DNA from 4 places in the Stenotrophomonas sp. CFBP8980 genome. Region 2 is predicted to be linked to each of the others. Evidence: predicted binding sites of a transcription regulator. Region 2 holds the regulator's gene; each other region holds the start of a gene.
The links. Region 2 encodes FliA, which starts transcription of late flagellar genes. Its sites were predicted from a motif close to TAAAGTTTNNCNNNCNNNGGCCGATAA; they were not measured.
Positions count from the first base shown of each region.

Region 1: the regulator FliA is predicted to act here: its motif matches at 5,108-5,134, upstream of SOM47_RS10375 (chemotaxis protein).
Region 3: the regulator FliA is predicted to act here: its motif matches at 3,393-3,419, upstream of SOM47_RS10440 (flagellin N-terminal helical domain-containing protein).
Region 4: the regulator FliA is predicted to act here: its motif matches at 2,979-3,005, upstream of SOM47_RS02735 (methyl-accepting chemotaxis protein).

Region 1 covers NZ_JAXCXF010000004.1:41,503-49,231, reverse strand. Annotated here, with positions in the region: gene flgG (flagellar basal-body rod protein FlgG) at 1-213, opposite strand, end outside; gene SOM47_RS10400 (flagellar basal-body rod protein FlgF) at 347-1,096, opposite strand; gene flgE (flagellar hook protein FlgE) at 1,132-2,355, opposite strand; gene SOM47_RS10390 (flagellar hook assembly protein FlgD) at 2,387-3,070, opposite strand; gene flgC (flagellar basal body rod protein FlgC) at 3,094-3,501, opposite strand; gene flgB (flagellar basal body rod protein FlgB) at 3,505-3,900, opposite strand; gene SOM47_RS10375 (chemotaxis protein) at 4,159-5,100, opposite strand; gene flgA (flagellar basal body P-ring formation chaperone FlgA) at 5,204-5,860, shown strand; gene flgM (flagellar biosynthesis anti-sigma factor FlgM) at 5,937-6,239, shown strand; gene SOM47_RS10360 (flagella protein) at 6,236-6,574, shown strand; gene SOM47_RS10355 (ATP-binding protein) at 6,654-7,729, shown strand, end outside.
Region 2 covers NZ_JAXCXF010000012.1:7,068-14,796, reverse strand. Annotated here, with positions in the region: gene SOM47_RS17420 (flagellar motor protein) at 1-242, opposite strand, end outside; gene SOM47_RS17415 (chemotaxis protein CheA) at 319-2,163, opposite strand; gene SOM47_RS17410 (protein phosphatase CheZ) at 2,166-2,804, opposite strand; gene cheY (chemotaxis response regulator CheY) at 2,804-3,196, opposite strand; gene SOM47_RS17400 (RNA polymerase sigma factor FliA) at 3,218-3,961, opposite strand; gene SOM47_RS17395 (MinD/ParA family ATP-binding protein) at 3,958-4,845, opposite strand; gene flhF (flagellar biosynthesis GTPase FlhF) at 4,832-6,652, opposite strand; gene flhA (flagellar biosynthesis protein FlhA) at 6,802-7,729, opposite strand, start outside.
Region 3 covers NZ_JAXCXF010000004.1:53,374-61,102, reverse strand. Annotated here, with positions in the region: gene fliS (flagellar export chaperone FliS) at 1-100, opposite strand, end outside; gene fliD (flagellar filament capping protein FliD) at 210-1,556, opposite strand; gene SOM47_RS10440 (flagellin N-terminal helical domain-containing protein) at 1,777-3,288, opposite strand; gene SOM47_RS10435 (flagellin) at 3,619-5,109, opposite strand; gene flgL (flagellar hook-associated protein FlgL) at 5,174-6,382, opposite strand; gene flgK (flagellar hook-associated protein FlgK) at 6,379-7,729, opposite strand, start outside.
Region 4 covers NZ_JAXCXF010000001.1:598,049-605,777, forward strand. Annotated here, with positions in the region: gene SOM47_RS02715 (alginate export family protein) at 1-169, shown strand, start outside; gene SOM47_RS02720 (MFS transporter) at 163-1,797, shown strand; gene SOM47_RS02725 (alpha/beta fold hydrolase) at 1,834-2,658, shown strand; gene SOM47_RS02730 (hypothetical protein) at 2,659-2,892, opposite strand; gene SOM47_RS02735 (methyl-accepting chemotaxis protein) at 3,035-5,599, shown strand; gene SOM47_RS02740 (SDR family NAD(P)-dependent oxidoreductase) at 5,619-6,377, opposite strand; gene SOM47_RS02745 (LysR family transcriptional regulator) at 6,479-7,384, shown strand; gene SOM47_RS02750 (redoxin family protein) at 7,568-7,729, opposite strand, start outside.

The sequences.
Region 1 (7,729 bases), on a different contig from region 2:
GCCGGTTCCCAGCTGCAGGCCGGTCGGCAACTGCGTCTGCGCCGACGTGGCACCGCCAGGCTGGCGCACCTGCTGGTACAGCAGGTCCTCGAAACTGGCACGGTCCTGCTTGAAGCCGGTCGTGTTGGTGTTGGCGAGGTTGTTGGATACCACCGACATGCGCGTCTGCTGCGCGTCCAGTCCGGTCTTGGCGATCCACAGTGCCTGGTTCATGGTCGGTTCCTCTGCGTGGTGTCCGGCCCAGCGGGGCGGGGCAGGTACCTGCGAACGCTCGCAGGTGCTTCACCAGGGGTACTGCAAGCGGCGTGCCATTGCGGCGCGCCGGTATTCCGTCGTCGGCGTGGACTCAGCCGTTCAGCCGCAGCAGACTATTGGCGCTGCGCGCGTTTTCGTCGCCGTGCTTGATCACCTTCACCTGCATTTCGTACTGGCGCTGCAGCTGGATCATCTGCACCAGCGCACCGGCGGCGTCCACGTTGCTGCCTTCCAGCTGGCCGCTTTCCAGTGCCTTGCCCTGGGTCTGCACGAACGGCTGCTGCGGATCGGTGTTGCGGAACAGGCCATCGAGCCCGCGCTCCAGCCGCGCATCATCGGCCGCCACGACCTTGATCCGGCCGACCACCGCCATGGTCTGTGGACCTTCGCCGAGCGGGATGATGGAGATGGTGCCGTCGTTGCCGATCTCCATCGCCTGGTGGGGCGGGATGGCGATCGGGTTTTCGTTTTCATCCAGCACCGCATGGCCGCCGGCGGTGACCAGCTGCCCATTCGGGGTCAGCGACAGTGCCGCACCGCGGGTATAGGCCTCGCCACCGCCTGGTGCCTGCACGGTCAGCCAGCTGCCGGCCTGCAGGGACAGGTCCAGCGGATTGCCGGTGATGTGCTGGGCACCGACGCGGCGGTTGAAGCCGGCGTCGACATGGATGGCGTCCACACGCGAAGCAAAGCCCTGCCCGCGGATCGCGAAGGCTTCGGTGTTGGCCAGCGCTTCCTTGAAGCCGGGCGTATCGGTATTGGCGATGTTGTGCGACACCGTGCCTTGCGCCTGCAGGGAGGCGCGGGCACCGGTCATCGCGACGTAGAGGGCCTTGTCCATGATGGAAGCTCCGTGCTGCGGTCAGCCGGCCATCATCAACGGATGTTGATGATGGTCTGGGTGACCTGGTCCTGGGTGCTGAGCATCTGCGAGTTGGCCTGGAAGTTGCGCTGGGCCACGATCATGTTCACCAGCTGCTCGGTCAGGTCCACGGTGGACGATTCCAGCGCGCCGGCCTGGATCTTGCCCAGGTCCGAAGAGTCCGGCGCGGAGGTGCGCGGCGAGCCCGATGCGAAGGTTTCCACCCACATGTTGTCGCCGGTGGACTGCAGGCCCTGGGCATTGTTGAAGTTGGTCAGTGCGACCTGGCCCAGCGCCTTGTCATCGCCATTGGAATAGCGCGCATAGACCACACCCTGTTCGGAGACGCTGATCTCGTTGAGCTTGCCCGACGCGTAGCCGTCCTGTTGGAAGTTGCGCAGCGCGAACTTCTCGCCGTACTGGGTGGAGCCGGCCACGTCCAGGGTCAGGTTGAGCTGGCCGGCACCGGTGCCCGGGGTGAAGCCGTCCAGGGTGATCTGGCCGTTGGCCGGGGCCACCAGCGCGCCGCTTTCATTGAACTGCAGGGTGGTCGGTGCGCCGGCGGCCTGGCCGTCGACGTAGTTGTAGACCTGCCATTCGTTGGCGGCCGTCCCCTTCACGAAGTACGAGGTCTGGGTGTGGCTGACGCCGAGCGAGTCATACACGGTCACGCCGCCGCTGGACTGGCTGTAGCTGTTCGAATCGGTCGGGTCGAACGGGGTCACGGTGGGCTGGGTGCTGTTGGCCGGCAGGGTGAAGGCCAGCTGCACGCTGCCGGTCTGCTTGGGCGGGCTGTCGGTGGTCAGCAGCTGCAGATCGGTCAGGCGACCGGAGTCGAAGGTGGTGCCGTCGGCATTCGGGGTGAACACCTGCAGGCGTGCACCGGCCGGGTTGATCACGAAGCCCTGCGCATCGGTCTGGAAATTGCCGGCGCGCGAGTAGGTACGCTGGCCGTTCATGCTCATGGTGAAGAAGCCTTCGCCGGACACGGCCAGGTCCAGGCTGCGCCCGGTCTGGCTGTTGTTGCCCTGGCTGAACTGCTGGGCCACGTTGGATACGCGTGCGCCGGAGCCCACCGCATTGCGTGACAGGCCGTAGCTGGTGGCAGAAAACAGGTCGGCGAACTCGGCGCGCGACTGCTTGAAGCCGGTGGTGTTGACGTTGGCGACGTTGTTGGCGGTGACGCTGAGGTCGGTGTTGGCGGCGTTGATGCCGGACAGCGAGACATTGAAAGCCATGGTGGACTCCTCGATTATGCGGTCTGGGGGCTCAGCTGATGCGGAGCACGTAGTCGATCGGGGCGGCGCCCAATCCCTTGAGATTCAGGTACAGGCCGTCGGACCCGACGGTCACGCTTTCCACCGGGGCCTCCACGTAGGTGCCGAGCTTGGTCTGCGCGCCGGCGGTGTCGGTGTGGTTGGCCACCAGCGAATAATTGCCGGGCGGCAGGCGGTTGCCGCTGCTGTCCTTGCCGTCCCATTCGAAGCTGGTCTCGCCGGCGGCGCTGGCTTCCACGCTGATCTGGGCGACCTTCAGGCCGTTGGCATCGGTGATGTCCACGTTGATCATGCCGGCGCTCGGTGCGGCGACCACGCCGCCGACGCTGCCTTCGGCTTCCAGCACCATCTTTTCCGACGGCACCAGCACATCGTGGCCGACCAGCGCGGCGCCACGCAGCACCTGGTCGCTGGCCATCGAGGTCTGGAACCCCTGCACGGTGGTGTTGAGGTCGGTGATGCCCTGCACGGTGGACATCTGCGCCATCTGCGCGACCATCTGGGTGTTGTCCATCGGCTTCAGCGGATCCTGGTGCTGCAGCTGTTCGGTCATCAGGCGCAGGAAGTCGGCCTGCTCCAGGGTGTCCTTCTTCTTGCTGGCGCTGCTGTTGGGCGAGTTCAGGCCGAGGGCGGCGTACACGTCCTGGCTGGACTGGGTGGTGATGGCAGTACTCATGGGGAGATCCTTGCGGGCGCGCGTCAGCGGCCCATCGTCAGCGTGGCGAGGGCCAGTTCCTTGGCGGTGCTCAGCATTTCCACGCCGGCCTGGTAATTGCGCGAGGTGGAAATCAGGTTGACCATCTGCGCGACCGGGTCGACGTCGGCCTGGTAGATGTAGCCATCGCCGTCGGCCAGTGGATGGCCGGGCTCGTAGCGCTTGATCGGCGCGGCGTTGCTCTGGCTGATTTCCTTGACCTGCACCGTGGTGATGTTGGGATCGGTGCGGCTGGTGACGGCCTGGAAGATCGGCTCCAGCGGTTTGTAGACCGCCTCGGCCGAGCCGGCCACCGAATCGGCGTTGGACAGGTTGGAGGCGATGGTGCTCATGCGCACCGACTGCGCCTGCAGGGCGGATCCGGCGATGTCGAAGATCGGCAGGTTGCTCATCGCTTATTGCCCCGTGATGGCGGTGAGCATGGAGCGCACCTTGGATTCGACGAAGCTCAGCGAGGCCCGGTATTCCAGCGCGGCACGGCCGTAGGCGGCGCGCTCGGTGTCCGGGTCCACGGTGTTGCCGTCGAGATTGGGCTGGATGCCTTCACGGGAGATCTGGAAGGGGTTGAGGCCCCCGCCGATCGCCAGGTGCTGTTCGTTGGTGGTGGCCATCAGGCCGTTGCCGGACTGGCCCTGGGCGCTGCGCAGGGCGGCATCGAAGTCCAGGTCCTGGGCCTTGTAGCCGGGGGTGTCGGCGTTGCCGAGGTTGCTGGCGATCAGCTTCATGCGTTGCTCGCGCAACGGCATGGCCTGGGCATGGACACCCAGGTAGTCGGAAATCAGGTTGGACATGGCGCGCTCCCACGGAACTGTGCCGGGGAGGCTGCAAGCGCCGTGCCAAAGCGTCTTTGGCGGCCTACTGCGGCTGCGCGTGGGAGGCGGAGGGCGGGCCCGTGCGGGACACGCCGTGAACCCATCCATGGGGTCTCGTTTCCGCCCATCCGGGGCTCCAACGGTCCCGCACGGGCCCGCCCCCCGCCTCTGGACCGTCTACGTGCGCGGTCGGCCAGAGCTGCTAGCGCCGGGTCACGCTCGACGGGGATGCCGGAGTCAGGCGGCTTCGGCGACGCGGCGCAGGCGGTCCAGGACGAAGTCGGCCAGTTCGTGCGGGGAATATTTGGCGACGAAGGCGTTGGCGCCCACCCGTTCGACCATCGCGTTGTTGAACACGCCGGACAGGGAGGTGTGCAGCAGCACGAACAGTCCGGACAGGCCCGGGTGGCGACGGATTTCGGTGGTCAGGGTGTAGCCGTCCATCGCCGGCATTTCAATATCGGAAATCACCATGGCGTAGCGCTGGGCCGGGTCTTCACCGGCGGCGTGGATCTGCAGCAGGTGGTCCAGCGCCTGCTTGCCGTCGGACAGCAGGGTCGCGCCGACGCCCAACTGGTCCAGCACGCTGCGGATCTGCTGGCGGGCCACGCGCGAGTCGTCCACCACCAGCACCTGCATGGGCGGTGCATCGGCGGGCAGGGCCATCGTCGGGTCCAGTATCGCTTCGCTGCGGGTCTGGGCGATGTCGGCCAGCACGCTTTCCACGTCGATGACCTGGATAAGCTCGCCCTGGAAGCGGGTCACCGCGGTCAGGTAGCTGGATTCGGCCCCCAGCTCCGGCGGCGGATGGATGTCCTGCACGGCGATGTTGACGATGCGCTCCACCCCGCTGACCAGGAAGCCCTGGATGGACCGGTTGAATTCGGTCACCACCAGATACCCCGGGCCTTCGCCATTGGTGCCGCGCTCGGGATGGCCGATGGCCACGCCCAGGTCCAGCACCGGTACCGAGCGGCCACGCACATCCGCTACCCCGGAGAACTGGCTGGGCAGGCCGGGAACCTGGAACAGGGCAGGGCGCCGCAGCACTTCCTGCACTTTGAACACGTTGACGCCAAAAAGCTGGCGTCCGCCCAGGCGGAACAACAGGAGTGCCAGCCGGTTGTGTCCAGCAAGCCGGGTGCGTTGGTCGATGCGGTTGAGCAGGTCATGTGACATGCAGGCTGTATCGGCGCGCCGGCGATGTACTTGAGCGGCGCGGCGGCGTTGCGATTGGCACGGTGCTTGCAACAGGGCGGCTGATCCCATGACCGGAGGTGGCATGCCATCCTTCAAGACGATGTGCTGGCTGATGCTGGCGATGGCCGCGCCCGCCGGGGCCGCGCCCTCGTGGCAGCCGGTGGACAGCATCCGCGCTGCCGCACTTTCCACGCTGGCGGCCGGTGAGCAGGGCGAGGCCGTGGTGGCCGATGCGCTGCGCCTGCCTGCGTGCGCGCATGGCCTGGCCGCCCAGCCCACCGCCAGCACCACCGTGGAAGTGAGCTGCCCCGATGCCGGCGGCTGGCGCCTGTTCGTGCCGGTGAAGGTGCGCCGCGAGCAGACCGTGCTGGTGCTGGCGCGTGGTATTGCCGCTGGAGAAACGCTGGCTGCTGCCGATATATCCACCGCCCAGCGTGATGCAGCGCGGATTGCCGGCGCCGTGCTGGCCGACCCCGCCGCGGCCGTCGGCCGGGTGGCACGCCGGACGCTGCAGGCGGGCAGCCTGCTGTCCGCTTCTGACCTGGTCGCACAGCGGCTGGTCCGGCGCGGCGACAGCGTGGCGCTGGTGTCCCGGCGCGGCTCGGTGGAAGTCCGGGTGGCCGGCAAGGCGCTGGGCGATGCCGGCGAGAACGAACGCTTGTCGGTGGAGAACCTGACCTCGCGCAAGATAGTGCAGGGCACCGTGGACGCCAGTGGCGACGTTTTAGTGACGCGCTGAAAAAAATCGTAAAACCCGCTAAAGATCACGGTCCGGTGGCCGTTATCGTTACAGTACGGCAACCCTTGGAGCTCCAATGAGCCAAAAAATCGACGGTACCCTGCAGGCGGCGCAGACCCTGCGCGCGGTGGGTCCGGCCAGTCGGCCCGGCATCAGTACCGATGCGCCCGCGCGTCCGGTGCAGGCAGCCGACAGCTTGAAGCTGACCGGTGAAGCCACCAACCTGCAAGCCCTGGAACGCAGCCTTGCGGCCGCCCCGGCGATCGATGCCGAGCGCGTGGCCGCAGTGCGTGAGTCACTGCAGAACGGCAGCTACCGGATCAATCCAGAGGCGATCGCATCGCGCATGCTTGATCTGGACCAGCAGCTGCAGGGATGAGCACGCCCATGAGCGAGCCCATGCAACGGCTGAGCGAAGCCCTGGATGCCGAGCGCCAGGCCTTGGTCGCGCACGATGTGCATGCGTTGATCCGTGCCACCGGGGCCAAGCTGGATGCCCTGCGCGCACTGGACAGGGCGCTGCCGGTCGGCGAATCCAGCCAGTTGCAGGAACTGGCCGAACGCAACCGCGCCAACGGCGTGCTGCTGTCGCGCCGACGGCGCGAGGTCAACTGGGCATTGCGCCAGCTGGGCCGCAGCGAGGATGCGCCGGCGTATGACAGCAAGGGGCAGTCCCAGCAGATGACGGCCGGACGTCCGCTCGCCGTCGCCTGAAGCCGAGCGGCGCACCCGCGCCGCCTTGCGGCACGCAGGCATCGTATAGTGGCGCTCATCCCTGCCACGCCGAGCGCCCGTGCCTGCCGCCTTCCCGAACCCGACGCCGTCCTTCCCTTCGCCCGCGCTCCTGCAGGCGCTGCTTGCGCCGGTGCGTGAAGGCCTGCTGCTTTTCACCGACGATGATTCAGTGATCCTGGCCAATCCGGCGGTGGAGGCGTTGCTGGCCTCCGGTCCGGCCAGTGGTGCCGGTCCGGCGCAGCGGCTGCGCGCGCTGCTGCCGCCCGATGCGATGGCTGTTGCGCGTCGCGAGGGGCAGTGGAGCGGCAGCCTGGTGATGGGCGAAGCGGTCGTCACCGCCCAGCTTTACCACCACCGTGACCAGGGTGCAGGGTATTACCTGGGCCTGTTCCGCCGGGTCGAAGGCCAGGAAGACTACGAACGCGAACTCCAGCAGCGGCACGCAGAGCTGCGCCAGGCCTATCTGCGCCTCAACGGCGCACAGGAAAAACTGCTGCAGTCGGAGAAGATGGCTTCGATCGGCCAGCTGGCTGCGGGCGTGGCGCACGAGATCAACAACCCCATCGGTTACGTGCATTCCAACCTGGGCAGCCTGCAGGAATACCTGCGCAGTCTGTTCACGGTGATCGAGGCCTACGAGCGCGCATTGCGTGCGCCGGATCCGAAGACGCTGATCCCGGAAATCGATGACATCCGCGATCGCCTTGACATCGACTTCATCAGCCGGGATCTTCCGCAGTTGATGGCTGAATCGCGCGAGGGAATCGAGCGGGTGACCCGCATCGTGCGCGACCTGAAGGACTTCTCCTATTCCGGGCGTGACGAGTCGTGGAAGCTGGTCGACCTGCACTCCGGGCTGGAGTCGACCATCAACATCATCTGGAACGAGCTCAAGTACAAGGTGGAACTGCACCGTGAGTTCGGCCAGCTGCCGCTGGTGGAGTGCCTGCCTTCGGAGCTCAACCAGGTCTACATGAACCTGCTGCTCAACGCGGGCCATGCGATCGCCGAACGGGGGGTGATCACCGTGCGTACCGGGGTGGAAGGCGAGCACGTGTGGGTGGAGTTCCAGGACAGCGGCGGTGGCATTTCGCCGGAACTGCGCCAGCGTATTTTCGATCCGTTCTTCACCAC
Region 2 (7,729 bases):
ATCTGGGTGATCAGTTGGCGGCGATCGCTCTGCGGCGGGCGGATCACCCAGCGCACGATGGTGAAGGCATGCTTGAACACCGCCGGGGCGGTATGCAGCAGGATCGATGCGAGGGTTCCCACGATCACGATCACGAACGCAGCCGGCGACCACAGCGACGCCAGGCCAGCGCCCTTGAGGATGCTGCCCCCGACCAGTGATGCCAAGGCGAGGAAGAGTCCTATGAGGCTGAGTCTGTCCATGGATCGGTTATCGGCCCGTAGCGGTGTGACTTGAGCTGGCGGCCGGCAGCGTGCCGACCGACGTCACAGTTTTTGATCAGTCGTGCGGGCTGCGAAGCCCGTCGACATCGAGGATCAGCGCCATCCGACCGTCGCCGATCAGGGTGGCGCCGGCATAGCCGCGCAGTCCGCGCAGCGCCTTCGGCAAGGGCTTGATGACCACTTCTTCGCGGCCGCGCACCTGGTCCACGACCAGCCCGAAGCGTGCTTCGCCCGCCTGCAGCACCACGATGGTCAGCAGATTGGACTGCATCGGCTCCACGTCCAGCCACTGGCGCAGGTCCACCAGGGCCAGGGTGTGCGAGCGACGGTCGAGCACCGCACGGCCATCGAACCAGCCCAGCGAGGTGGCCGGTGCATGCAGCACCTCCAGCACGCGGGCCAGCGGCAAGGCGTAGACATCCTCGCCGGCTTGCACCAGCAGGGTCGGCAGGATCGCCAGGGTGAGCGGTACGCGGATCATGAAGCGGCTGCCACGGCCCAGCTCGGACTGGATCTGGATCTGCCCACTCAGTTCGCGGATGCGCGACTGCACCACGTCCATGCCAACGCCGCGACCGGAAATGTCGGTGACCTGGGCCTTGGTGGAGAAGCCGGGGAGGAACACCAGGTGCAGGCATTCTTCGCTGCTCAGGCGGGCAGCGGCTTCAGGATCGATCAGACCCTTCTCGCGGGCCTTGGCGCGCAGCTTTTCCGGATCGATGCCGGCGCCGTCATCCTGTACTTCAATGCTGACATAGTCGCCTTCCTGCTGCGCTGAAAGCCGCACGTGGCCGCTGCGCGGCTTGCCCTGGGCTTCGCGCAGGTCCGGCATTTCCACGCCGTGGTCGATGGCATTGCGCACCAGGTGCACCAGCGGGTCGGCCAGTGCTTCCACCAGGTTCCGGTCCAGCTCGGTTTCCGCGCCGACCAGCTCCAGTTCGACTTCCTTGCTCAGCGAGCGGGCGACGTCGCGGGCGACCTTGGGGAAGCGTGAGAACACCTTGCCCACCGGCTGCATGCGGGTACGCATCACCGCCGACTGCAGCCGCGCGGTGGCGATGTCCAGGGTGGAGACGGCGCGGTCGAGTTCTTCATCACGCAGACGCGCGCGCAGCGTCTTGAGCCGGTTGCGTGAGAGCACCAGCTCGCCGATCAGGTTGACGATGGCGTCCAGCCGCTTGGTGTCCACGCGCACGGTCTGCTCGGCTTCGGCCAGCGGCTTGGCCGGCTTGGGCGGGGCGGCGGCACTGGCTGCCGGTGCACGGGCGGCGGGCGGGGCGGGCTTGGCGGGAACGGGCGCAGGAGTCACCGGAGAAACGGCCTGGGCGCCGGGCACGGCACCGCCGTGCAGCTGGTCGAGCAGGGCTTCGAACTCGTCTTCGCTGATCATCGCATCGGCGGCCTTGGGTGCCACCGCGGTCGGTGCGCCGCCACCATGCAGCTGGTCAAGCAGGGCTTCGAATTCGTCATCGCTGATCAGCGATGGATCGCCGCTTGCAGCCGCGGACGTGCTGGCCGGAGCCGCGCCGACATCGAACTGGGCGATCAGCTCCGGTGGCGCATGGCCGGGCTCTTCGCCGGCCGAAACCGAATCCAGCATCGCCTGCAGGTAGTCCAGCGACTGCTGGCCGGCATCGAAATGGTGCGGCTGCAGCGTGGCCTGGCCGGCACGCACCAGGCCGAGGGTTTCTTCCGCGGCGTGGCACAGTTCGACCATGGCGGTGATGCCAAGGAAGCCTGCGCCGCCTTTCAGCGTATGGTAACCGCGGAACACCGCATTGAGCTGCGGGCTGTCCTGCGGGTCCTGTTCCAGGGTGACCAGCTGCTCGCCGAGACGATCAAGGATTTCCTGCGCCTCGATGATGAAGTCGGCAGCGATGTCGTCGGCGATTCCACTCATCTTCAGAGCCCCAGGTCGGACAGCAGGTCGTCGGCATCGTGCTGGGACACCGCATGGCGGTCCACGCCGTGCACCGCAGGACCGGCCAGTGCCGGCTCATGACGGCCCTGCTGGCGCTGCGCCTGCAGTTCCGGCGGCAGGCCCAGTGCCCCGAAGCCTTCATGCACGCGGCGCACGATGCCGACCACGCGGCGGATGATCTGCCCGGTCAGGTCCTGGTAGCTCTGGGTCAGGGCGATCTCGGTCAGGTTGTGGCGGATGCGCTCCAGCGCCTGCTGCTGCTCCAGCAGCGGCAAGGCCTCTTCCCCCAGGCGTGCGGTGAGTGCACGGCATTCTTCAGTCAGGTCCAGGGTGCGGTGGGTGGCCTGTTCGGTCATCGTCACCACGTGATCCAGGCGGGCGCAGGCGTCGTCCAGCTCACCGGCATCGGTGGTGACGGTGGGCAGTTCGCCCAGTGCCTGGCCCAGCTCGCGCGCCAGCCGTGACAGGCCGGCCATCATGGGCTGGGTACGTGCGGCGGCGAGGGCATCGATCTGCACGCGCCAGCCGGTTTCATCGCCCGCTTCCAGCGCGGCAAGCGCTTCCTGCAGCCGCTGTACCAGCCAGGCCTTGTCCATCGCTGCATCCATGACAGCGGCCATCAGGCGCTCGCCGCCAGGCGTTCGAAGATCTTGCCGAGCTTTTCCTGCAGGGTCAGTGCAGTGAACGGCTTGATGATGTAACCGTTGACGCCGGCCTGGGCCGCTTCGATGATCTGTTCGCGCTTGGCTTCGGCGGTGACCATCAGCACCGGCAGGGTCTTCAGGCGTGCATCTGCCCGGATCGCCTTGAGCAGCTCGATACCGGTCATCACCGGCATGTTCCAGTCGGTCACCACGAAATCGAACGACTGGCTCTGCAGCATCGCCAGTGCGGCATGCCCATCTTCAGCTTCGGCGGTGTTGGTGAAGCCGAGGTCGCCGAGCAGGTTCTTGACGATGCGACGCATGGTCGAAAAGTCGTCGACGATCAGGATGCGCATGTTCTTGTTCAAAGCTTGATTCCTCTTGGGTACTTACGCTTCCAGGCCCGCGTCAACGGCCTCGAAGGTTTTCAGTCGGCCACGCAGGCGCAATACCGCCTGGCCATGGATCTGGCAGACCCGCGACTCGCTCACGCCGAGCACTGCGCCGATCTCTTTAAGGTTGAGTTCCTGTTCGTAATACAGCGACAGCACCAGCTGCTCACGCTCGGGCAGGTGGCCGATGGCCTTGCCCAGTTCGCTTCCGAACTGGCTGCGTTCTAGTACCTGCTGCGGGGTCGGACCGCCCTGGGCAATGGTGTCCAGCTCGCCCTGGTCCTCGATCCGTGACTCCAGGCTCAGCACCTGGCCGCGCGAGGCATCTTCCATCAGCCGAAGGTAGTCCGGCAGCGGGATGTCCATCGCCGCAGCAACTTCGGTGGCTGATGCAGCGCGGCCGCTGGCCTGTTCCAGCCGGCGGATGGTCGCGGCGGCGTCACGCGCACGGCGATGCACCGATCGCGGTACCCAGTCACCACGGCGGATTTCGTCGATCATCGAGCCGCGGATGCGGATCGAGGCATAGGTTTCGAACGATGCGCCCTGGTCGGCATCATAGCTGCGCGAGGCTTCGATCAGCCCCATCATGCCGGCCTGGATCAGGTCATCGACCTCCACGCTGGCCGGCAGCCGGGCGGCCAGGTGATGGGCGATGCGCCGCACCAGGTCCGAATGCTGGTTGATGCATTCGGTGGCCGCGGTGCGCTGTACTTCGCGGTACTGCGCTGCGCCTTTCATGCCACCACCCCGCGCTGCTTGAGGATGCGTTCTAGGAAGAACTCCACGCCGCCGCGCGGCTCGGTGGGCGCCTGCCAGCGTGCGGTACGGCGGGCGATCTCGTTGATCGCCAGCGCCGAGGGGCTGGACGGGTAGGCTTTCACCACCGGCTGCTGGCGCTGCACCGAAAGGCGCAGCCAGTCGTCCTGCGGCACGCAGCCGAGGTAGTTCAGCGAAACATCGGCGAGGAACTTTTCGCAGACCCGGCTCAGCTTTTCGTACAGCACGCGGCCTTCGTTGGAGTCGCGCACCATGTTGGCCACCACCTGGATCCGGTCCACGCCGCGTTCGCGCGACAACACCTTGATCAGGGCGTAGGCATCGGTGATCGACGCCGGCTCGTCACAGACCACCACCACGGTGTCCTGGGCAGCCTGGCAGAACGTCAGCACGCCATCGGTGATGCCGGCGGCGGTGTCTACCACCATGACATCCAGGTCGCGCTCCAGTTCGGAGAACACATTGACCAGGCCGACATGTTCGGCCGGGGCCAGTTCGGCCATGTGCCGGCGACCGGACGCGGCCGGTACCACCAGCACGCCGTTGGGGCCTTCGATGATCACCTCTTCCAGCGTGCAGCGCCCGGCGATCAGGTCGGCCAGGGTGAACTCCGGCTTCAGGCCCAGGATCACGTCGATGTTGGCCAGGCCCAGGTCGGCGTCCAGCAGCAGCGTGCGTTTGCCCATGCCCGCGAGCGCCACGGCCATGTTGGCCGAAACGTTCGTTTTGCCCACGCCGCCCTTGCCGCCGGTGACGGCGATGGTGCGGACCGGGCCCAGCGGCTGGCTGCGGGTGGCCGACAACGGAAAGGCGGTGGTCAGCTTGGCGTATTCACGCGACGGCATGGTTCAACTCCGGGTTGCAGGGCATATCGGCCGCGCGGCGCAAATCTTCAAGGCGAAGTACAAGATTGGCTGCACTGGCCCGGTGCAGGTCTTCGGGAACGTCCTGGCCGTCGGTCACCCAGGTGATCGGCAGGCGGTGGTCGACGGCCACCGACAGCGCGGTGCCGAAGCGGCCGGTTTCATCCAGCTTGCTCAGCACCACGCCCTGCAGGTTGGCGGCACTGAAGCGGCGCACCACTTCGTCCATGTCGCCGAAACTGGTGTTGGCCGGCAGCACCAGCAGGGTGCTGACCTGGGGGGCGGCGCGCAGCCACTGCAGCTGCGAGGCCAGGGTGCGGTCGCGCGGGCCGACGCCGGCGGTATCGATCAGCACCAGCTTGTAGTCCTTCAAGCGCTCAAGCAGCTGGTCCAGGTCGGTGCCGCTGTTGGCTTCGTGCACGGCGATTCCGAGCTGGCGGCCGAAGCCGTACAGCTGCTCGCGGGCGCCGATGCGGGCGGTATCGGTGGTGACCAGCGCGACGTCGCGCGGGGCGTGGGCTTCTGCAAAGCGCGAGGCCAGCTTGGCGATGGTGGTGGTCTTGCCGGCGCCGGTGGGGCCGACCAGCGCGATCACGCCGCCGGCTTCCAGCGGGTCGACCGGGGAAATCGGCAGCTTGCGCGACAGCAGGCCCAGCATCAGGCCGCGGCCGCGGTGGGCTTCGGTATCCAGCGGGATCTGCAGCACCACGTCGCGGGCGATCCCGGCGTCGAAGCCGTATTCGTCCATCAGGTCCAGCGCGGTGGCACGCACCGGGTTGCCGCGCAGGCGTTCATCGGTGAAGCGGTGCATCTCGCGTTCGATGACCTGGCGCATGCCGGCCACTTCATTGCGCAGGTGGCGCATCTCTTCGTCGTCGCGGGCGATGACGGTGAGAGTAGGCGGCGCAACCACCGGCGGCGCCGGCGGCACGATTTCGGCCAACTGGAGGGCGGGAACGGATGCGGATTCCGCTGAGCGGGGCTCGGCGCTGACGGCCAGGGGTAGCGCCGACCCCTGGTCGGCGAGCGAAGCGGGCCGTGGACGGGTAGATTCCGCCGAGCATGGCTCGGCGCTACCGGCCTCGGTCAGCTCCGGCACCTGTGCGGCGAAGGCCATCGGCAGCGGCGGCGGCAGCACCGCCGGTGCGCGCAGAACCGGCGCCGGAACGCGCGGTTCAACGGCTACTGCCGGCACTGCGACATCGAAGGTTTCGTCCTCCACCCAGGCGCGCGGCAGCGCAGCGGCAGGGCGGCTGGGCGATACCCGCGGCGCGTCGGCCGGCGGCTGCACGAAGGGGGCGAAGATCTGCTCGGGCAGCGACGGTTCGTTGACGGCGGGCGGCGACGGGAATCGGGCGAGGCCACCGGCGGCACGCGCCAGGGTGGCAGCGAAGCCTTCGCTGCCACGACGCGGCACGCCTTCATCAGCGCTGTTGAGGGTGCGGCCGGTGGCGCCGACCGCAGCACGCGCCAGCGCGGCGACGGCCGAGGTGGTGGCCGCAACCGGCTCGACGTCCTGTTCCGGGGTGCGGCGGCGGGTCATCGCCGCAATCATCGCGTCGGCCGCGGTGCGCGGGCGGGGTGCCGGCGCAGGTGCCGGTGCGCTGTCCTTGCGTGCGGTTTCCAGTGCACGCTGCACCACGCTTTCGTCGTAGTGCGCGGCGGCCACGATTTCCACGCCTTCTTCGATCCGCCGGTTGGACAGGATCACCGCATCGGGGCCGTGTTCCTTGCGTACCAGGTTCATGGCCGAGCGCATGTCGGCGGCGACGAATCGTTTGATTTTCATGCTGGGGTACCGGGACGGATTCGTTTCAGGGGCAGGGGATCGCGGGTGGTCGGTGGTCAGCACGGTGCGGGGTCCCCTTCGGTAATGGGTGGTTCAAGACGTTGCAATGGCGCTGCTGCCGGCTTTCCGCCACCGGGTGGAACCGCGTCTCAGCTGATGGTGCCTACCAGCTTCAAGCGCTTGTCCTCCGGGACTTCGCTGTAGGCCAGCACCGACAGCGCAGGAACACTGTGGCGGACCAGTCGTGCCAACGCGGCACGGACCGGGCCGGGTACCAGCACCACGGCGGGCTCGCTGCGGGCTTCCTGCTTGCTGACACAGTCGGCAAGGCTCTGGTGCAGCCGTTCGGCGAGTCCGGGTTCCAGCGCAGCGCCGTTGCCCTGCGTGGACTCCTGCAAGACGCGTTCCAATTGTGGGTTGAGGGTGAACACCGGCAGCTCGGCGGACATCCCGGCGATCTCCTGCACGATGAAACGGCCCAGCGTGTTGCGTACCGCCGCGGTGAGCGCGGCCGGGTCCTGGCTGGACGGCGCCGTCTCCACCAGCGCTTCGGCGATCTTGCGCAGCTGGCGCACCGGGATGCGTTCGACCAGCAGGTTCTGCAGCACGCGCACCACGATCGACAGCGGCAGCGCCTTGGGGGTCAGGTCTTCCACCAGTTTGGGTGCGCTCTTGGCCAGGTTGGCCAGCAGCTGCTGTACTTCTTCGTGTCCCAGCAGTTCCGGGGCGTGTTCGCGGATCAGGTGCGAAAGATGGGTGGCGACCACGGTGGCCGGATCGACCACGGTGTAGCCCATCGTTTCAGCGTGGGCGCGTTGGTGTGGCTGGATCCAGGTGGCATCCAGCCCGAAGGCGGGATCCTTGCCGGCGATGCCGTCCAACTGGCCCAGCGCGCTGCCCGGATCCAGCGCAAGCTCTCGGTCCGGATGGATTTCGGCGGTGGCCACCGGCACGCCGTGGATCAGCAGCCGGTAAGCGGTGGCGGGCAGTTCCAGGTTGTCGCGGATGTGTACGGAAGGAATCAGGAAGCCGATGTCCTGGGTCAGCTTGCGGCGCACGCCCTTGATGCGCGCCATC
Region 3 (7,729 bases), on a different contig from region 2:
GCAGCAGCGCCACCAGCTTGTGCGGGTCCGCATCGACCACCGAAGTGCTGACGCCGACCTTGCGGTACTGCTCGGCGAACTGCCGGTTTGTGCCGTACATGTATCTCTCCTGGGGTCCCATGGTGCGTGCGGTCCCGGAGGCGGGCGACGCGCGATGGCACCAGATGTTTCATTTGATATCGGCCCGGAGGCCGACGAACTTGAGTCGATCAGCTGTTGCTGAGCAGCTGCGAGCTGAGCGAACCGCTCGCGCTCTGCATCTGCGCTACCATCTTTTCCATGGCGGTGAATTGCTTGGTGTAGCGCTCGCTCACCTTCTCCATCCGCGCATCCAGGTCATCAAGCTGCTTTTCCAGCGCCTTGATTTCCTTGTTGAGCGAATTGGTGCGCTGGGTAAGCGTGCCGGTGCTGGTATCGAGGTTGCTCTTCAGCAGGGCGGTCATCGATTTACCAATGCTGCCTTCTGCCCCAAACAACGCCTTCACCGCCTCGGGATCCTTGCCGATCGCGGTATCGAGCTTGGCCGCGTCCAGGCTCAGGGTGCCATCTGCGGCGATGGTCACGCCCATGGCCTTGAGATCGTTGACGTTGGCGCTGAGCGAGCTGCGCAGTTGCTGCTGCAGTCCGCGCACCATCGCATCACCGGTCAGCGTGGAGGCCGTACCGGTTTCGGCGTTGTAGGCGCTCGAGGATTTCAGCGTGCCCTGGATGGCGTTGTAGGCGCTGACGAAGGCAGTCAGGTTGGACTTCAGCGCCGTGTTGTCCGGGGTCAGGGTCAGCGTCTGCTTTTCGCCTTCCTTGGCCTTGGTCAGCGTCAAGCTGATGCCAGGAACCAGATCGGTGATCGTGTTTGAACTGGAGGTGCGTGTGAAGCCGTCCACCACGACCACCGCATCCTGGGCCGCGACCATCTCGGTCAGTTTCGAGGTGCCGGCCGGATCGTGGACCAGGTCGGCGAGGCCGCCATTGCCGCCAGTCGTGCTGATGGTAAGTGCGCCCTTGGTGCCCGAATCCACCGCACTCAGCACCAGGTGCTGGCCATCATCGGCGGTCACGATGGCAGCGGTGACGCCCTTTCCGCCGGCGGCGGAGTTGATCGCCGCAGCGACCTCCGCCAGCTTGGCGCCGACAGGAATGGTGACGTTGATCGTCTTGTCACCGTGGCCGATGCTGAGCGTGCCGTCGCCGATCACCGCGTCCTTCTCATAGGCCTTGGAACTGAGCTTCTGGCTCTGCGCCAGTGTTTTGACCTCCACCTCGTGCGTGCCGGCCGCCGCTTTGCCGGCGGTCGTGGCGGTGTCCAGGGTGGCGGTGAAGTTCGATTCCGTCGGCGTGCTGGGCTTGATGCCCGGCGCGGCGGCACCCTTGACCAGTGCGCTCAAGGCCGTCTGCAGGCTGGTCATGCCGTTCTTGATGCTGCCCAGCGCGGACACCTTGGCGGTCGCGGCGGTTCCGGCGGTATTGATCTGGTTCTGGCGCGGCGCGCGCTCACTGGCAACCAGCTGGGAGACCAGGGTAGGAATGTCGAGGCCGGAACCGATGGTGCCGAGGGACATGGAGGGATCCTTGTGCTGTGACGGCACGAGCCGATGCCATGCATCAGCTATCGGCCGTGGTCGGGCAAGCTTGAGCGCGGTTGCGCTGGCTGCCTTCATGCAAGCCCCATGCCACGCTGCGGTAGTGACGGCCGCTGGCCGTCAGCTCTTCCAACGATCGCACAAACGAAAAGGGGGCTTTCGCCCCCTTTCCGGTCTTACGTATTGCCTGGCCGAAGGATCAGCGCAGCAGGCTCAGCACGTTCTGGCTGGACTGGTTGGCCTGGGCCAGCATCGCCGTACCGGCCTGCTGCAGGATCTGGTTGCGGGTCAGTTCTGCGGTTTCCGAAGCGTAGTCGGTATCGCGGATGCGGCTGCGTGCAGCGGACATGTTCTCCGAGGAGGTGCTCAGGTTGGCCACCACCGAGGTGAAGCGGTTCTGCACGGCGCCGAGGTCGGCGCGGGCGGAGTTGATCGAGTCCAGTGCAGCGTCCATCGCCTTCAGTGCGTTGTCGGCACCGGCAACGTCGGAGATGTCCAGGTCGTCAAAGCCGGTGTCGGCAGCGCCGGCGGCCCAGGCGGTGCCCACGGCGCTGGCGGCGGTGGAACCTGCGGTCAGGCCGGTCTGGGCCAGCAGGCCAGCGGCATCGGAGCCACCGCCGGCAGCCACGGTGACGTTGCCATCAGCGCCGGTCAGGACCAGCTTGCCCGAATCCAGTGAAGCGGAGACGCCGGTGTTGTAGCTCTGGGCGTTGATCGACTTGACCAGTTCGTCAGCGCGCTGTGCCGAGCTGCCGGCTTCGCCGAAGTTGATCGTGGCCGAACCCTTCGAACCGGTCAGGGTGAAGCTGCCCGAGGAGAAGGTGTTGGCACCGGCGGCGCCGCCAGCGGTCTGGGCCGCCACGGTGGTGACGCCACCCGGCACGTCGCCGGCCAGTTCAACTGCGGCGGCGGTGGTGTTGGACAGGGCGACGTTGGTGCCGTCAACAGTGGCCAGGCCAGTGGCTTCGCCGTTGATGGCAGCGGCCACGGCGGTGGCGAAGTCAGCGGCGCTGCGGCCGACGCCGGCTGCCACGGTGACGTCAGCGCCATCGACGGTGAAGTTGAATTCGGCTTCCACGTCCACCGCCGACAGGTCCAGCGTGGCGGTGCCCGGGGTAGCGGCACCACCGCCTGCGCCTGCTGCGCCGGCCGGGGCTGCGCCGGTCATCTTGGCGGCGGTGTCGACCTTGTTCCAGTTGCCCAGCGAAGCGATGTTCGCGTTGGCGATCTGGGCGATGTCGATGGTCTGGCCCTGGTTGGCGCCGATCTGGAAGGACTGGCTCTGGAAGCTGCCGTCCAGCAGCTTGGTGCCGTTGAAGTTGGTCTGCTCGGCAACGCGCTGGATTTCAGCCTTCAGCAGCTGCACTTCAGAGTTCAGCGCCTGGCGGTCGGAATCGGAGTTGGTGGCGTTGCGGGACTGCACGGCCAGCTCGCGGATGCGCTGCAGGTTGTTGCCGATCTCGCCCAGCGCGCCTTCGGCGGTCTGTGCCAGCGAAATGCCGTCATTGGCATTGCGCGAGGCCTGGTTCATGCCGCGCACCTGGGTGGTGAAGCGCTCGGAGATGGCCAGGCCGGCCGCGTCATCCTTGGCGCTGTTGATGCGCAGGCCCGAGGACAGGCGCTGGATCGAGGTGGCGAGGCTGTTGCCGCTGGTGCCCAGGTTGCGCTGTGCGTTGAGCGACATGGTGTTGGTGTTGATGACTTGTGCCATGGTGCGGTTTTCCTTTTTGGCAGTGGGTCCGGCAGATCAGCCTGGCCGGTAACGGGGGCAGTGGATGGGCGCCCCGAAGGGGTGTGCTGCCGCTGCTGAAATCAATAACGGCACTGCCTGCCCAGCCTTTAGCCACAAGTCAATTATTTTTTCGTGAGGGCGCCGCACACGGTGGCTTACCGTTGGCTTTCCGGTAGCGCCGAGCCGTGCTCGGCGGCTTCTTGCCGGCAATACACATCAAAAGGCCCCGCCAGTGATCTGGCGGGGCCTCGGGGCGTGCGCGCGTGGATGGATCACGCCGAGCATGGCTCGGCGCTACCGGACACCTGCTTACGACTGCAGCAGGCTGAGCACGTTCTGCGGCGCCTGGTTGGCCTGGGCCAGCATCGCCGTGCCGGCCTGCTGCAGGATCTGCGTGCGGGTCAGTTCGGCGGTTTCCGTTGCATAGTCGGTATCGCGGATACGGCTGCGCGCGGCCGACATGTTCTCCGACGAGGTGGTCAGGTTGGCGATGGTCGAGCTGAAGCGGTTCTGCACCGCGCCCAGATCCGCGCGCGAGGAGTTGATCGAGGTCAGCGCCGCATCCATTGCGTTGAGTGCGTTGTCCGCGCCCAACGTAGAGGTGATGTCCAGGTCGGCGAAGCCCGACTTGGGCAGACCGGCCGCCCACGCGCTGCCGATGGCGGCGCCCGCCGTGGTACCCGCGGTCAGGCCCGTCTGTTCGGTCAGCGTCGCGCCGCCGGCGAGGGTGAAATCGCCGTCCTGCGATGCCAGCAGCAGGCGGCCATTGCTGTCCAGCGAAGCGGTCACGCCGGTGTTGTAGCTCTGGTCGTTGATCGACTTGACCAGATCGCTGGCACGCTGTCCTGCACCGCCGGCCGCAGCGAAGTTGATGGTAGCGGTGCCCTTGGCACCGGTCAGGGTGAAGCTGCCGGCAGAGAACGTCGCAGTGCCGCCCGCGCCCTGTGCGGCGACCGTCTGTGCTGCAACGCCGTTGGAGAACGTATCGACCACCACGGCAGCCGCACCCGTGTTTTCCAGCGCAACGTCGTTGCCGTCGGCACTGGCCAGGCCGGGGCGCACGCTGTTGATCTGGGTGGCCACTTCAGCCGCCAGACCGGCCGCATCACGCGCGCCATCGGCTGCAACGGTCACTTCGGTGCCATCCACTTCGAAGGTGAACGTCGCGGTCGGGTCAGCCACGCCGGCAAGGCTCAGGCTGGCCAGGCCCGGACCGGCCACGCCACCGCCGGTGCCTGCTGGTGCGATGGCGGTGAACGTGGCCGAGGTGTCAACCTGGTTCCAGTTGCCCAGTTCCTTGATGTTGGCGTTGGCGATCTGCGAGATGTTGATCGTCTGGCCCTGGTCGGCGCCGATCTGGAAGGCCTGGTTGGTGAAGCTGCCGTCCAGCAGGTTGGTGCCGTTGAAGTTGGTCTGCTCTGCGACGCGCTGGATCTCGGCCTTCAACAACTGCACTTCGGCGTTCAGTGCCTGGCGGTCGGAATCGGAGTTGGTGGCGTTGCGCGCCTGCACGGCCAGCTCGCGGATGCGCTGCAGGTTGTTGCCGATCTCGCCCAGCGCGCCTTCGGCGGTCTGCGCCAGCGAAATGCCGTCGTTGGCATTGCGCGCGGCCTGGTTGATGCCGCGGATCTGGGTGGTGAAGCGTTCGGAGATCGCCAGGCCCGCCGCGTCGTCCTTCGCACTGTTGATGCGCAGGCCCGATGACAGGCGCTGGATCGAGGTGGCCAGCGAGTTGCCGCTGGTGGAAAGGTTGCGCTGGGCGTTCAGCGACATCGTGTTGGTGTTGATGATCTGTGCCATGGGGCGTCTCCGTGGGTTGCTCGGGTCTGTTGGTAGAGGCGCGCTTGGGGCGCCCGGATGAAGGTCAGCGGATACTGTTGAACAGGGACATCGCCTGCATCTGGCTGAAGATCGTCTGCGCGGCCTGCAGGGCCGCGTTTTCGAGCTTGTACTGGCCGATGGCATCGGCGTAGTCCAGGTCGCGCAGGGTGGAAAGGGTGGTCTTTACGGTTACGGCGGTGGCGTCGCGTGCGCTGGCGGCGTCGTCGATGGCGGCCAGCTGCGCACCGCCTTTTGCCCGTGCATCGATCATGTTTTCCGAGGCACGCGTGATGTCGCGCATGCTCGACTGCAGCAGGTTCTGCATGCCGGTGCGGTCGGCCGCGGTCTGCGGATCCGATTCCAGTGCACCGATCAGCGTGTCCATCGTGGCGAAGATGTCGCGCGAGCTGGAGGCCACCACGTCGAAGCTGTCACCGGCGGCCGGTGCCCCTTCGATGCGCAGGCGCACGCCGCCGACCACGATGTCTTCGCCCTTGGTATGGGTGCCGGTAGCCACCACCGCGCCGGTATCGTCCAGCACCTCGTAGGCGCCTTCGCCGGCCGCGGTGAAGCGCACGTTGAGCGCGCCGCCGTCCCAGTCCGCACTGCCGTCGCGGCTGACCGAGGTCAGCAGGCCGCTGCCGGTATTGCCGGCGGCGGCGCTGGCGTCCACCGTGCCGTCGCCGGTACGGATGCGCATGAAGATCTCGCTGCCGGGCAGGGCATCGTTGACCAGTTGGCCGGGTGCCACTTCCACCTGGCGCTGGGTCTGGTCACCGACATAGCTGACCGCGCCGCCGGCCTTGAGGAAGGGCGCGTCCGAATCGTTGCTGCCGCCGAACAGGTAACGACCGCTGCCGTCCTTGCTGTTGGCCAGCGACAGCAGGCTGTCCTGGATGGTCTTCAGCTCACTGACGATGGCCTTGAGGTCGGTGTTGCCGGGCACCGGCGTGTTGGCCTGGATGCTCAGCTCGACCGCGCGGGTCATCAGTTCATTGGCCTGGGCCAGGGCGTTTTCCTGCAGGCCCAGGCGGTTCTGCGCGTTGTTGGCGTTCTTGCCGAGCTGCTCCAGCCCGGCTACCACGCGGTCCAGCCCGACGGCGGTGCCGGCAGCGACCGGATCGTCCTTGGCAGATACGATCTTGCTGCCGGTGGCGATCTGCTGTTCCAGGTGGTTGATCTTGGACTGCTTGCCCAGCATCAGCGAAACCGACTGGCTGAACATCATCCCGGTGGAAATACGGTCATTCATCGCGAGACGGCTCCGAGGATGGTCTGGAACATGGTGTCGGCGGTGGAGATCAGCTGCGAAGCGGCCTGGTAGGCCTGCTGCAGGCGGAGCATGTCCGCCGCTTCCTCATCCAGATTGACCCCGGATACCGAATCCCGCGCCGCCTGTGCCTGGTCGGTGATCACCTGCTGCGCATCCAGCGAGTACTGCGCTGAACGTGCGGCCGCGCCGACCTGCGTGGTCAGTCCACCCAGCGCGCCATTGAGGGTGACCGTGCCGCTGTTGAAGGTCTTGGCGTCCTCCACCTTGGCCAGCGCCAGCGCGTTGCTGTTGTCCGACGAACCGGCACCGACCGGGGTGATGTTGAAGCTGTCGCCGGGCTTGGGCGCGCCATCGAGCACGAAGCTCCAGCCATTGGCGGTGATCGTCTGTCCAGCGGTGTAGGCGAACGGGCCAGCACCGTCGATGGTGTACTGGCCGGCGGCGGTGAAGACGATCGCGGCCGGGTTGCGCAGCGCTGCATTGGCGGCGTCGGCCACCTTGACGTCGGTGAGCTTGCCGGTGCCGGTGTTTGCGGTGGCGGCCGCGCCCTTGATCGGCGCCGCCGCGGCCAGCCGCGACGGATCGGTGATCGCCACGCTCATGCTGCCGGCCACGTTGGCGGTCGGCTGCAGCAGGAAGCGGTCATTGGCCGCCGGGGTGCCACCGACCACCATCTGCACGCCGTTGATCACCAGCGGATCGGCCGCGCTGCCGGTGCCCGTCAGTGGGATGGCCGCGCCGGTATCGGCGCGATTGGCCTGCCACTGGGTACCGTCGAAGCGCAGCACGATGTTCTGCGCATCCAGCCTGGACAGGTCGCCGAAGCTGGCCTGGATCGTCGCACTGCCGGTGTTGGCGGTGTTCTCGGTGATGCGCGGGCTGCCGATGTTGAACAGGTCGGTGCCCATCTGCCCGTACAGATCCACGCCGTTGCGGTGGGTGTCGTTGAAGGTGGTCGCAAGGCCCACCGCCAGCTTGCCCAGTTCGGCCTGGGCCGGGGTCAGCACGGTTTCGCGGAACTCCATCAGCCCGCCCACCTGGCCGCCGAGCGCCTTCGAATCCAGCACCACCTTGGCGCCCTGGGTTTCCAGCGCCAGCTGCAGCCGTTCTGGCTGGTAGGCATCGGTGACCGTGGTGACCTTGCTGGCGGTGCTGCCCACCACCAGCGCCTGGCCACCGGCGGTGTAGACGTTCATGAAGCCGCCGTCCTGGATCACCGCGTTGCCGCCGGTGTATCCCACCAGGCTGGCGATCAGCTGGTCACGGCGGTCCAGCAGGTCCGGTGCGGCGTTGGCGGCGTTGCTGCCGATGGCGCCGTTGATCTGC
Region 4 (7,729 bases), on a different contig from region 2:
TGGCGCGCGTCGCATCGGCACCCAATACAAAGCGGAAACCCGCTGGCAGGCCAGCGAAGACTGGCTCTGGCAATGGCAGCTGGCCTGGGTGGATGCCGGTCCGGCACTGCGCCAGGCCGGTGGCCGCAACACTCTTTTTGCCTCCATCGTAGGAGCGTGGCAATGGTAAAGACCTCTTCCCCCGCTGCGCCCGGCGCCTGGGCGCCGCTGCAGATCGGCATGTTCCGCGCGTTGTGGCTGGCCATCATGGGCAGCAACATCGGCACCTGGGTCAACGACGTGGCCGCGGCCTGGGTGATGGCAGAACGCACCGGCTCGCCGCTGATGGTCGCGCTGGTGCAGTCGGCCACCACCGTGCCGATCGTGCTGCTGGCGCTGGTGGCCGGCACCCTGGCCGACATCGTCGACCGTCGCCGCTACCTGCTGGCCACCCAGGGCTGGATGCTGGCGGTGGCCGGCACCATGGCGGTGCTGACCCACCTGGACATGCTCAGCCCGACCCTGCTGGTGGTGCTCACGTTCTGCATGGGTTGCGGCGCGGCGATGGCGATGCCGGCGCAAGCGGCGATCGTGTCCGAACTGGTACCGCCGCCGATGCTGGCCTCGGCGGTGGCGCTGAACTCGATCGGCATCAACATCGCGCGCTCGCTCGGCCCAGCCATCGGCGGGGTGATCGTCGCCCAGCTGGGGGCCACGTGGGCGTTCGGCTTCAATGCGATCAGCTTCGCCGCCATGCTGGTGGTGCTGCTGCGCTGGCAGCGTGATCCGAAGGCCTCCAGCCTGCCGCCGGAGGGCTTCGGCGCCGGGCTGAAATCCGGCCTGCGCTATGCCAGCCGGGCCGGCCACCTGCAGGCGGTGCTGATCAAGTCCGCAGGCTTCTTCTTTTTCGCCAGCGCCATGACCGCGCTGCTGCCGGTGGTGGTGCGCGGGCAGATGCAGGGTGGGGCAGGGCAGTACGGCATGTTGCTGGGCTGCGTGGGCATCGGTGCGGTCAGTGGTGCCCTGCTGCTGCCGAAACTACGTGCGCGGCTGGACCGTGACCTGCTGGTGCTGCTGGCCACGCTGGCGCTGGCGCTGAGCCTGGTCGGGCTGGCGCTGCTGCGCAGCTGGGTGCTGCTGCCGCTGGCGATGCTGGTCAATGGCTTCGCCTGGATCACCGTGCTGTCTTCGCTGCAGATCGCCGCGCAGACCGCGGTGCCGGCGTGGGTGCGGGCGCGTGCGCTGGCGCTGTACATCATGGTGTTTTCACTGGGCATGGCCGCCGGTGGGCTGTGCTGGGGCGCACTCGCCCAGCGCAGCACGCCCACCCTGGCGCTGCTGGTGGCGGCCGTCGGTTCGGTGGTGGCGGGCCTGCTGGTCTGGCGCGTGCGCATTTCCGGTACCGAAGAACTGGACCTGCGTCCGGCCGGCCACTGGCCTGCACCGGAGCTTTCGGTGGCGGTGGCGCATGACCGCGGACCGGTGCTGGTCACGGTGGAATACCGCATCGATGCGGCCGACCGCGCGGCTTTCCATGCGTGCATGCGCCTGCTTGGCCGCGTGCGCCGCCGCGATGGTGCGGTGCTGTGGGGCGTGGCCGAAGATGTCGCCAGCCCGGGCGTGCACCTGGAGTACTTCGTCACCGCGTCGTGGCTGGAGCACCTGCGCCAGCACGAACGCATCACCTCCGATGACAAGGCCGTACAGGAGCAGCTGCGCACGCTCCACCGCGGCGAACGGCACCCGGTGGTGCGCCATTTCGTCGGCGGCAGCGATGCCTTGGATGCCGCCGTGCCGCACACCCACAGTGACATCTGACCCACTGTTCCATCCACTTCGACAGGAGCCAATCGCATGAGCCACTTCGTTACCGTCACAGACGGCGCCCGCATCTTCTACAAGGACTGGGGCACCGGCCAGCCGATCGTGTTCGCGCATGGCTGGCCGCTCAGCTCCGACGCCTGGGAACCGCAGATGCTGTTCATGGGCCAGAACGGCTTCCGCGTGATCGCCCACGACCGTCGCAGCCACGGACGTTCCAGCCAGACCTGGGACGGCAACAACATGGACACCTACGCCGACGACCTGGCCGCCGTGCTGGAGCAGGCCGAGGTCAAGGACGCGATCCTGGTCGGGCATTCCACTGGTGGTGGTGAAGTGGCGCATTACGTAGGTCGCCATGGCAGCAGCCGCGTCGCCAAGGTGGTGCTGGTCGGCGCGGTGCCGCCGTTGATGCTGCAGACCGCCGGCAACCCGGAAGGCACGCCTCTGGACGTCTTCGACGGCATCCGCAAGGGTACTGGAGGGGATCGCTCGCAGTTCTTCCAGGACCTGGCCACGCCGTTCTTCGGTGCCAACCGCGATGGCAACGCGGTCACCCAGGGCATGCGCGATTCGTTCTGGCTGCAGGGCATGCTGGGCGGGGTGAAGGGCCAGTACGACTGCGTGCGTGAGTTCTCTGAAGTGGACTACAGCGAAGACCTGAAGAAGATCGACGTGCCGACGCTGGTGATCCACGGCGACGACGACCAGATCGTGCCGATCAAGGCTGCTGCCGAGAAGTCGATCAAGCTGCTCGCCAACGGCACGCTGAAGGTCTACCCGGGCGCGCCGCATGGCCTGACCTCGACCCACGCCGATCAGTTCAACGCCGACCTGCTGGCCTTCGCCAGGGCCTGATCAGGCCCCACCTACGAGCGATACATCGAAATGGCCGGAGCGTGCGAACGCTTCGGCCAGTTCGTTTCCGGCCTTCAGCTTTTCTACTCCCGCGTGCAACGTGGCGATCGCGCGTGCATTACGACCGGAAGGCACCGCCACCGCCTGGCGGATCGCGGTGAAGCGGTCGGCGGGCGATCCACGCCTGCAACGTCGGCGCGCGCCCGCCGCAGCGAACCAGGCCACAGCAGGCACCGTGCGCTGTCATCGATGCGACTTGCGGCGCTGTTACAACGAGCAGCGTGCCGCGTGCAGCGCGGCACATTCCCGCATCAGCGGGCTAAAGTCCGGCCAGGGCAGGCCGATACCGATGCGTCACTCCGCCTCGGATCCCGTCATGCCGGCTGCCCCCCACATCCTGCGTTCTGCCTTCCCCCGCCTGCGCAACCTTGCGGCACGCGCGCGGCCTTCCCTGCGGCACCTGGCGCGGCTCAGCGTGGCCGCCAAGATCAAGGCCAGCCTGCTGGTCTGTGGCCTGGGCCTGATCACCATTGCCGCGATGTACGGGTGGACCAGCCACGGCAGCGAACGCGCCGCACGCAGCTTCGCGGTCTACCAGCAGGGCACCGGACTGGCCGCCACGCTGGCCGCCGATATCGCCGAAGCACGCCGCCTGCAGACCCAGTATGCACGCAGTTTCGATGCCGCCGATCGCGATGCGCTGCAGGCTGCCCAGCAGCGCCTGCGGGCCACCTTGCAGCAGCTGCGGGCGCTGCCGATGGACGCGGCGCGCCGGCAGGCATTGGCCGAACTGACCACCCAGGCCGACGCGTTCGCCGAAGGCATCGCCGCGCTCAACGCGCGCGTGGACGAAATGGGACGTGGCGACGAAGCGATGTCGGCGCAGCTGGAGCAGGCGGCCGACGCCCTGCAGGCGGCGGTGGAGGCAACGCAACGCCCGCTGCTGGCCCTGCACGTGCAGCGGATGCGCCGTGAGGAAAGCCTGCTGCTGTTGAGCGGCGACTCCCGGCATGCCGACCGCGCCAGCGAGGAGAAACTGCCGTTCGACCTGGCGCTGGCGGGCCTGCCGGCCGATACCCAGCAACAGCTGCGCGATCTGATGGATACCTACCAGGGGGCCCTGCTGTCCTATACCGCCGCCCGCATGGGGCTGGACGTGGAAGCGCAATCGCTGGTGGATACGGCGGCCAGCATCACCCCCGCGCTGGAGGCGTTCCAGCAGGCGCAGGCAGCCAGCCTGGAGCAGGCGCGCAGCCGCCAGCAGGCGCAGGCCACACGCCTGGGGGTACTGTTTGCCGCCTCGCTGCTGACCGTGGCTGTGGTGCTGATCGGCACGCTGTTGATGGTGCTGCACGCCGTGCGTCGACCGATCCAGGACACCCTGCGCTTCGCCCAGGATATTGCCGAGGACCGCCTGGATACCGTGTTGCGCGTGCATAACCCACACGATGAAATCGGCCAGCTGGCGCAGCGGCTGGGCCACATGCAGCAACAGCTGCGGGCACGCATCGAACGCGAACGGGCGGTGGCGCAGGAGAACGCCCGTGCGCGGCAGGCACTGGACAGCGCCTCCACCGGCCTGATGGTGGTCAATCCGCAGGGCGAAGTGACCCATGCCAATCCGGCGTTGCTGCAGACCCTGGGCGCGGGCGGGAACGACGTGCTGGGCCGGCCTGCGCGACAGCTGCATCCGGCGCTGGCGCGGATCGACGGCAGCGTTCGCCAGGAGTACGACATCCAGCACGGCGGCACGACCTGGCAGCTGGTGACCACGCCGATCTTCGACGACGGCCGGTCGCTTGGCGAGGTGGTGGAGTGGCGCAGCCGCGCCCTGGAAGTGCTGCTGGAGACCGAAGTCGGCGCGCTGGTGGATGCGGCGGCGCAGGGAGAGCTGGCCGGCCGCATCCCGCTGCAGGGAAAGCAGGGCTACGTGCATCGCCTGTCGGCCAGCATCAACCACCTGCTGGCGACCTTCGAACACAACCTCGGCGATCTGCAGGTGCTGCTGGCGGCGTTGGCGCGGGGCGACCTGCGCGTACGCATGGACGGGGACCTGGACGGTGTGTTCGCGCGCATGCGCGACGACGCCAACGCGACCGTGGACCAGCTGGCGGGCATCGTGGCGGGTATCCAGAACGCGGCGCGCTCGATCGGCGACGCGGCCGGTGAAATCAGCGCCGCCAATGCGGATCTTTCCACCCGTACCGAGCTGCAGGCGGCCAACCTGGAAGAGACCGCCGCGTCCATGCACGAGCTGACCGATACCGTATCGCGCAACGCCGATGCCGCCGGGCAGGCGGACACACTGGTACGCGCCAGCGCGGAAGTGGCCGCGCGCGGTGGTGATGCGGTGGGCCAGGTGCAGCGTTCGATGCAGGACATCAGCGCGTCGTCGCGACGCATCGGCGAGATCACCGCGCTGATCGATGGCATCGCCTTCCAGACCAACATCCTGGCGTTGAATGCCGCCGTCGAGGCGGCACGTGCCGGCGAGCAGGGTCGCAGTTTCGCGGTGGTCGCCAGTGAAGTGCGGCTGCTGGCGCAGCGCAGCGCCGATGCGGCCAGGCAGATCAAGGGACTGATCGAGGACTCGGTGCAGCAGGTGGGGCAGGGCACGCGTGCGGTCAGCCAGGCCGGTGCCACCATGGAAGAACTGCAGGCCAGCGTGCAGCAGGTGGCCGCGATCATGGCGCAGATCCGCGATGCCTCGTTGGAGCAGCGTAACGGCATCGGCCAGGTCAACCAGACCATCGTGCAGATGGACGCCAGTACCCAGCAGAACGCGGCGATGGTGGAAGAGGCCACGGCCTCGGCGCGTGCACTGGAAGCGCAGGCGGAGGTGCTGGCCGAGGCGGTCGCGGTGTTCCAGCTGCGCAGCGTCGGCGATGCGCGGTCGGCGTCCCTTTCCCCATCCGGAAAAAGGATGCCGGTCGCCGGTTGAGCCCGCCGTTGCGGATCGCCTAGATGAACATGCCGCCGGAGGCTTCCACGCGTTGGGCATTGATCCAGCGCGTGTCCGCCGACATCAGCGCGACCACGGCCGGGCCGATGTCATCGGGCTTGCCGGCGCGGCCGAGCGCGGTGGACGAGGCGACCATCGCATTGATGCCGGCATCGTCACGCACGCGGCCGCCGCCGAAATCGGTTTCGATCGCACCCGGTGCCAGCGTGTTGGCACTGATGCCACGCGCGCCGAGCTCCTTGGCCAGGTAGCGGGTGAACACTTCGATGCCGCCCTTCATCATCGCGTAGGCCGAACTGCCCGGCAGCGAGAAGCGCGCCAGCCCGCTGGACACGTTGAGGATGCGACTGCCATCGGCGAGCAGCGGCAGCAGCGCCTGGGTCAGGAAGTAGGGGCCTTTCAAGTGCACGTTGACCAGGTGGTCGAACGAGGCCGGGGTGGTGTCGGCGATCAGCGCATAGTGGCCTTCGCCGGCATTGTTGACCAGGCCATCCAGGCGCTCACGGCCCCAGTCGGCAAGCTGGGCCTGCAGCCGTTCGACGAAGGCGGCGAACGAGGCGCTGTCGGCCACGTCCAGCGGCAACGCGGCGGCGCGCCGGCCCAGTGCTTCAATCTGCGCCACCACCTCGTCGGCGGCGGACGACTGGCTGCGGTAGGTCAATACGATGTCGGCGCCGTCGGCGGCCAGGGCGAGGGCGGCGTTGCGGCCGAGGCCACGGCTGCCACCGGTGATCAGCAGGGTGCGGGAAACGGACATGTCGTACTCCAACGGACGGGTAGGTGACCAGCCTATTGGGCTTGCGAGGACCAATAAACTGCGTGATCCTGATATGACTGTTCAATCAGGGGCGACAATCAATGGACAACGTGGCGCCGCTGCGTATCTTCCTGCACGTCGCCGAGCGTGGGTCCTTCACCCGTGCGGCAGAAAGCCTGGGCCTGCCCAAGGCCAGTGTGTCGCTGGCGGTGCAGCGCCTGGAGGCGGCGCTGGGCACCCAACTGCTGCACCGGACCACGCGCCGCGTGCAGTTGACGGCCGATGGCGAGCAGCTGTTCCAGCGCGCCCGTGACCTGCTGGATGACATGGAGGACCTGCAGGGCATGTTCCGCCGCGATACCGCGCAGCTGCGCGGACGCCTGCGGGTGGACATGTCCAGTGGGCTTGCCCGCCACCTGATCCTGCCGCAGCTGCCGGCCTTCCTTGAACAGCATCCGGGGCTGGAGATCGAACTCAGCGGCACCGATCGCCGTGTCGATCTGGTGCGCGAAGGCTTCGACTGCGTGCTGCGGGTCGGTGCGCTGGACGACAACACGCTGGTGGCGCGACCGCTGGGCAGCATGGACATGGTCAACTGTGCCAGCCCCGCTTACCTCGCCGCGCGTGGCACGCCACTGACCCTCGACGCGCTGGATGAGCATCGCCTGGTGCACTACGTGAGCACGCTGGGGCAACGGCCTGCAGGGTTTGAATACCGCGATGGCGACCACTACCGGAGCCTGCCGATGGCCGGTGCGGTAACCGTCAACAGCGGCGATGGCTACACCGCCGCCGCGCTGGCCGGACTGGGCATCATCCAGGTGCCACGGCTGGGCGTGCGCCAGGCACTGGCCGATGGAACGCTGGTTGAGATCCTGCCGCAGCTGCCGTCCGAACCGATGCCGGTGACCCTGCTGTATGCGCAGCGCCGGCACCTTCCCGCGCGGGCGCGGGTGTTCATGGACTGGGTGGCCGCGCTGCTGCAGCCACACTTGTTGCCCCAGTAGGCACCGTCGGCGATCCAGTGGCGCAGGTCCGCGCTGGCGGCGCGCAGCAGATCCTGCACGTACATCCGGTTGCTGTCCTCGCGCGACCGTCAGGCAGCGTTTAGAAGAAAACGGCCTTGAAAATCGGGGGAGGAGGAAACCGGTAACGCCTGTTCCGGTCGGCGGCCGCCGGGTCAAGCACGCTCAGCCGCCGCTTGCCCAGCCTTCTATCTCACCCTTGGCGAACGGCCCCAGCTTCTGCCGCACGATGCGGCCCTGCGCGTCCACCAGCACCGTGTAGGGCAGCAGCCCCTGCGTGTTGCCCAGGCGCACGCTGGCATCGGCCGGGCCAGGGGTCTCCAGCAC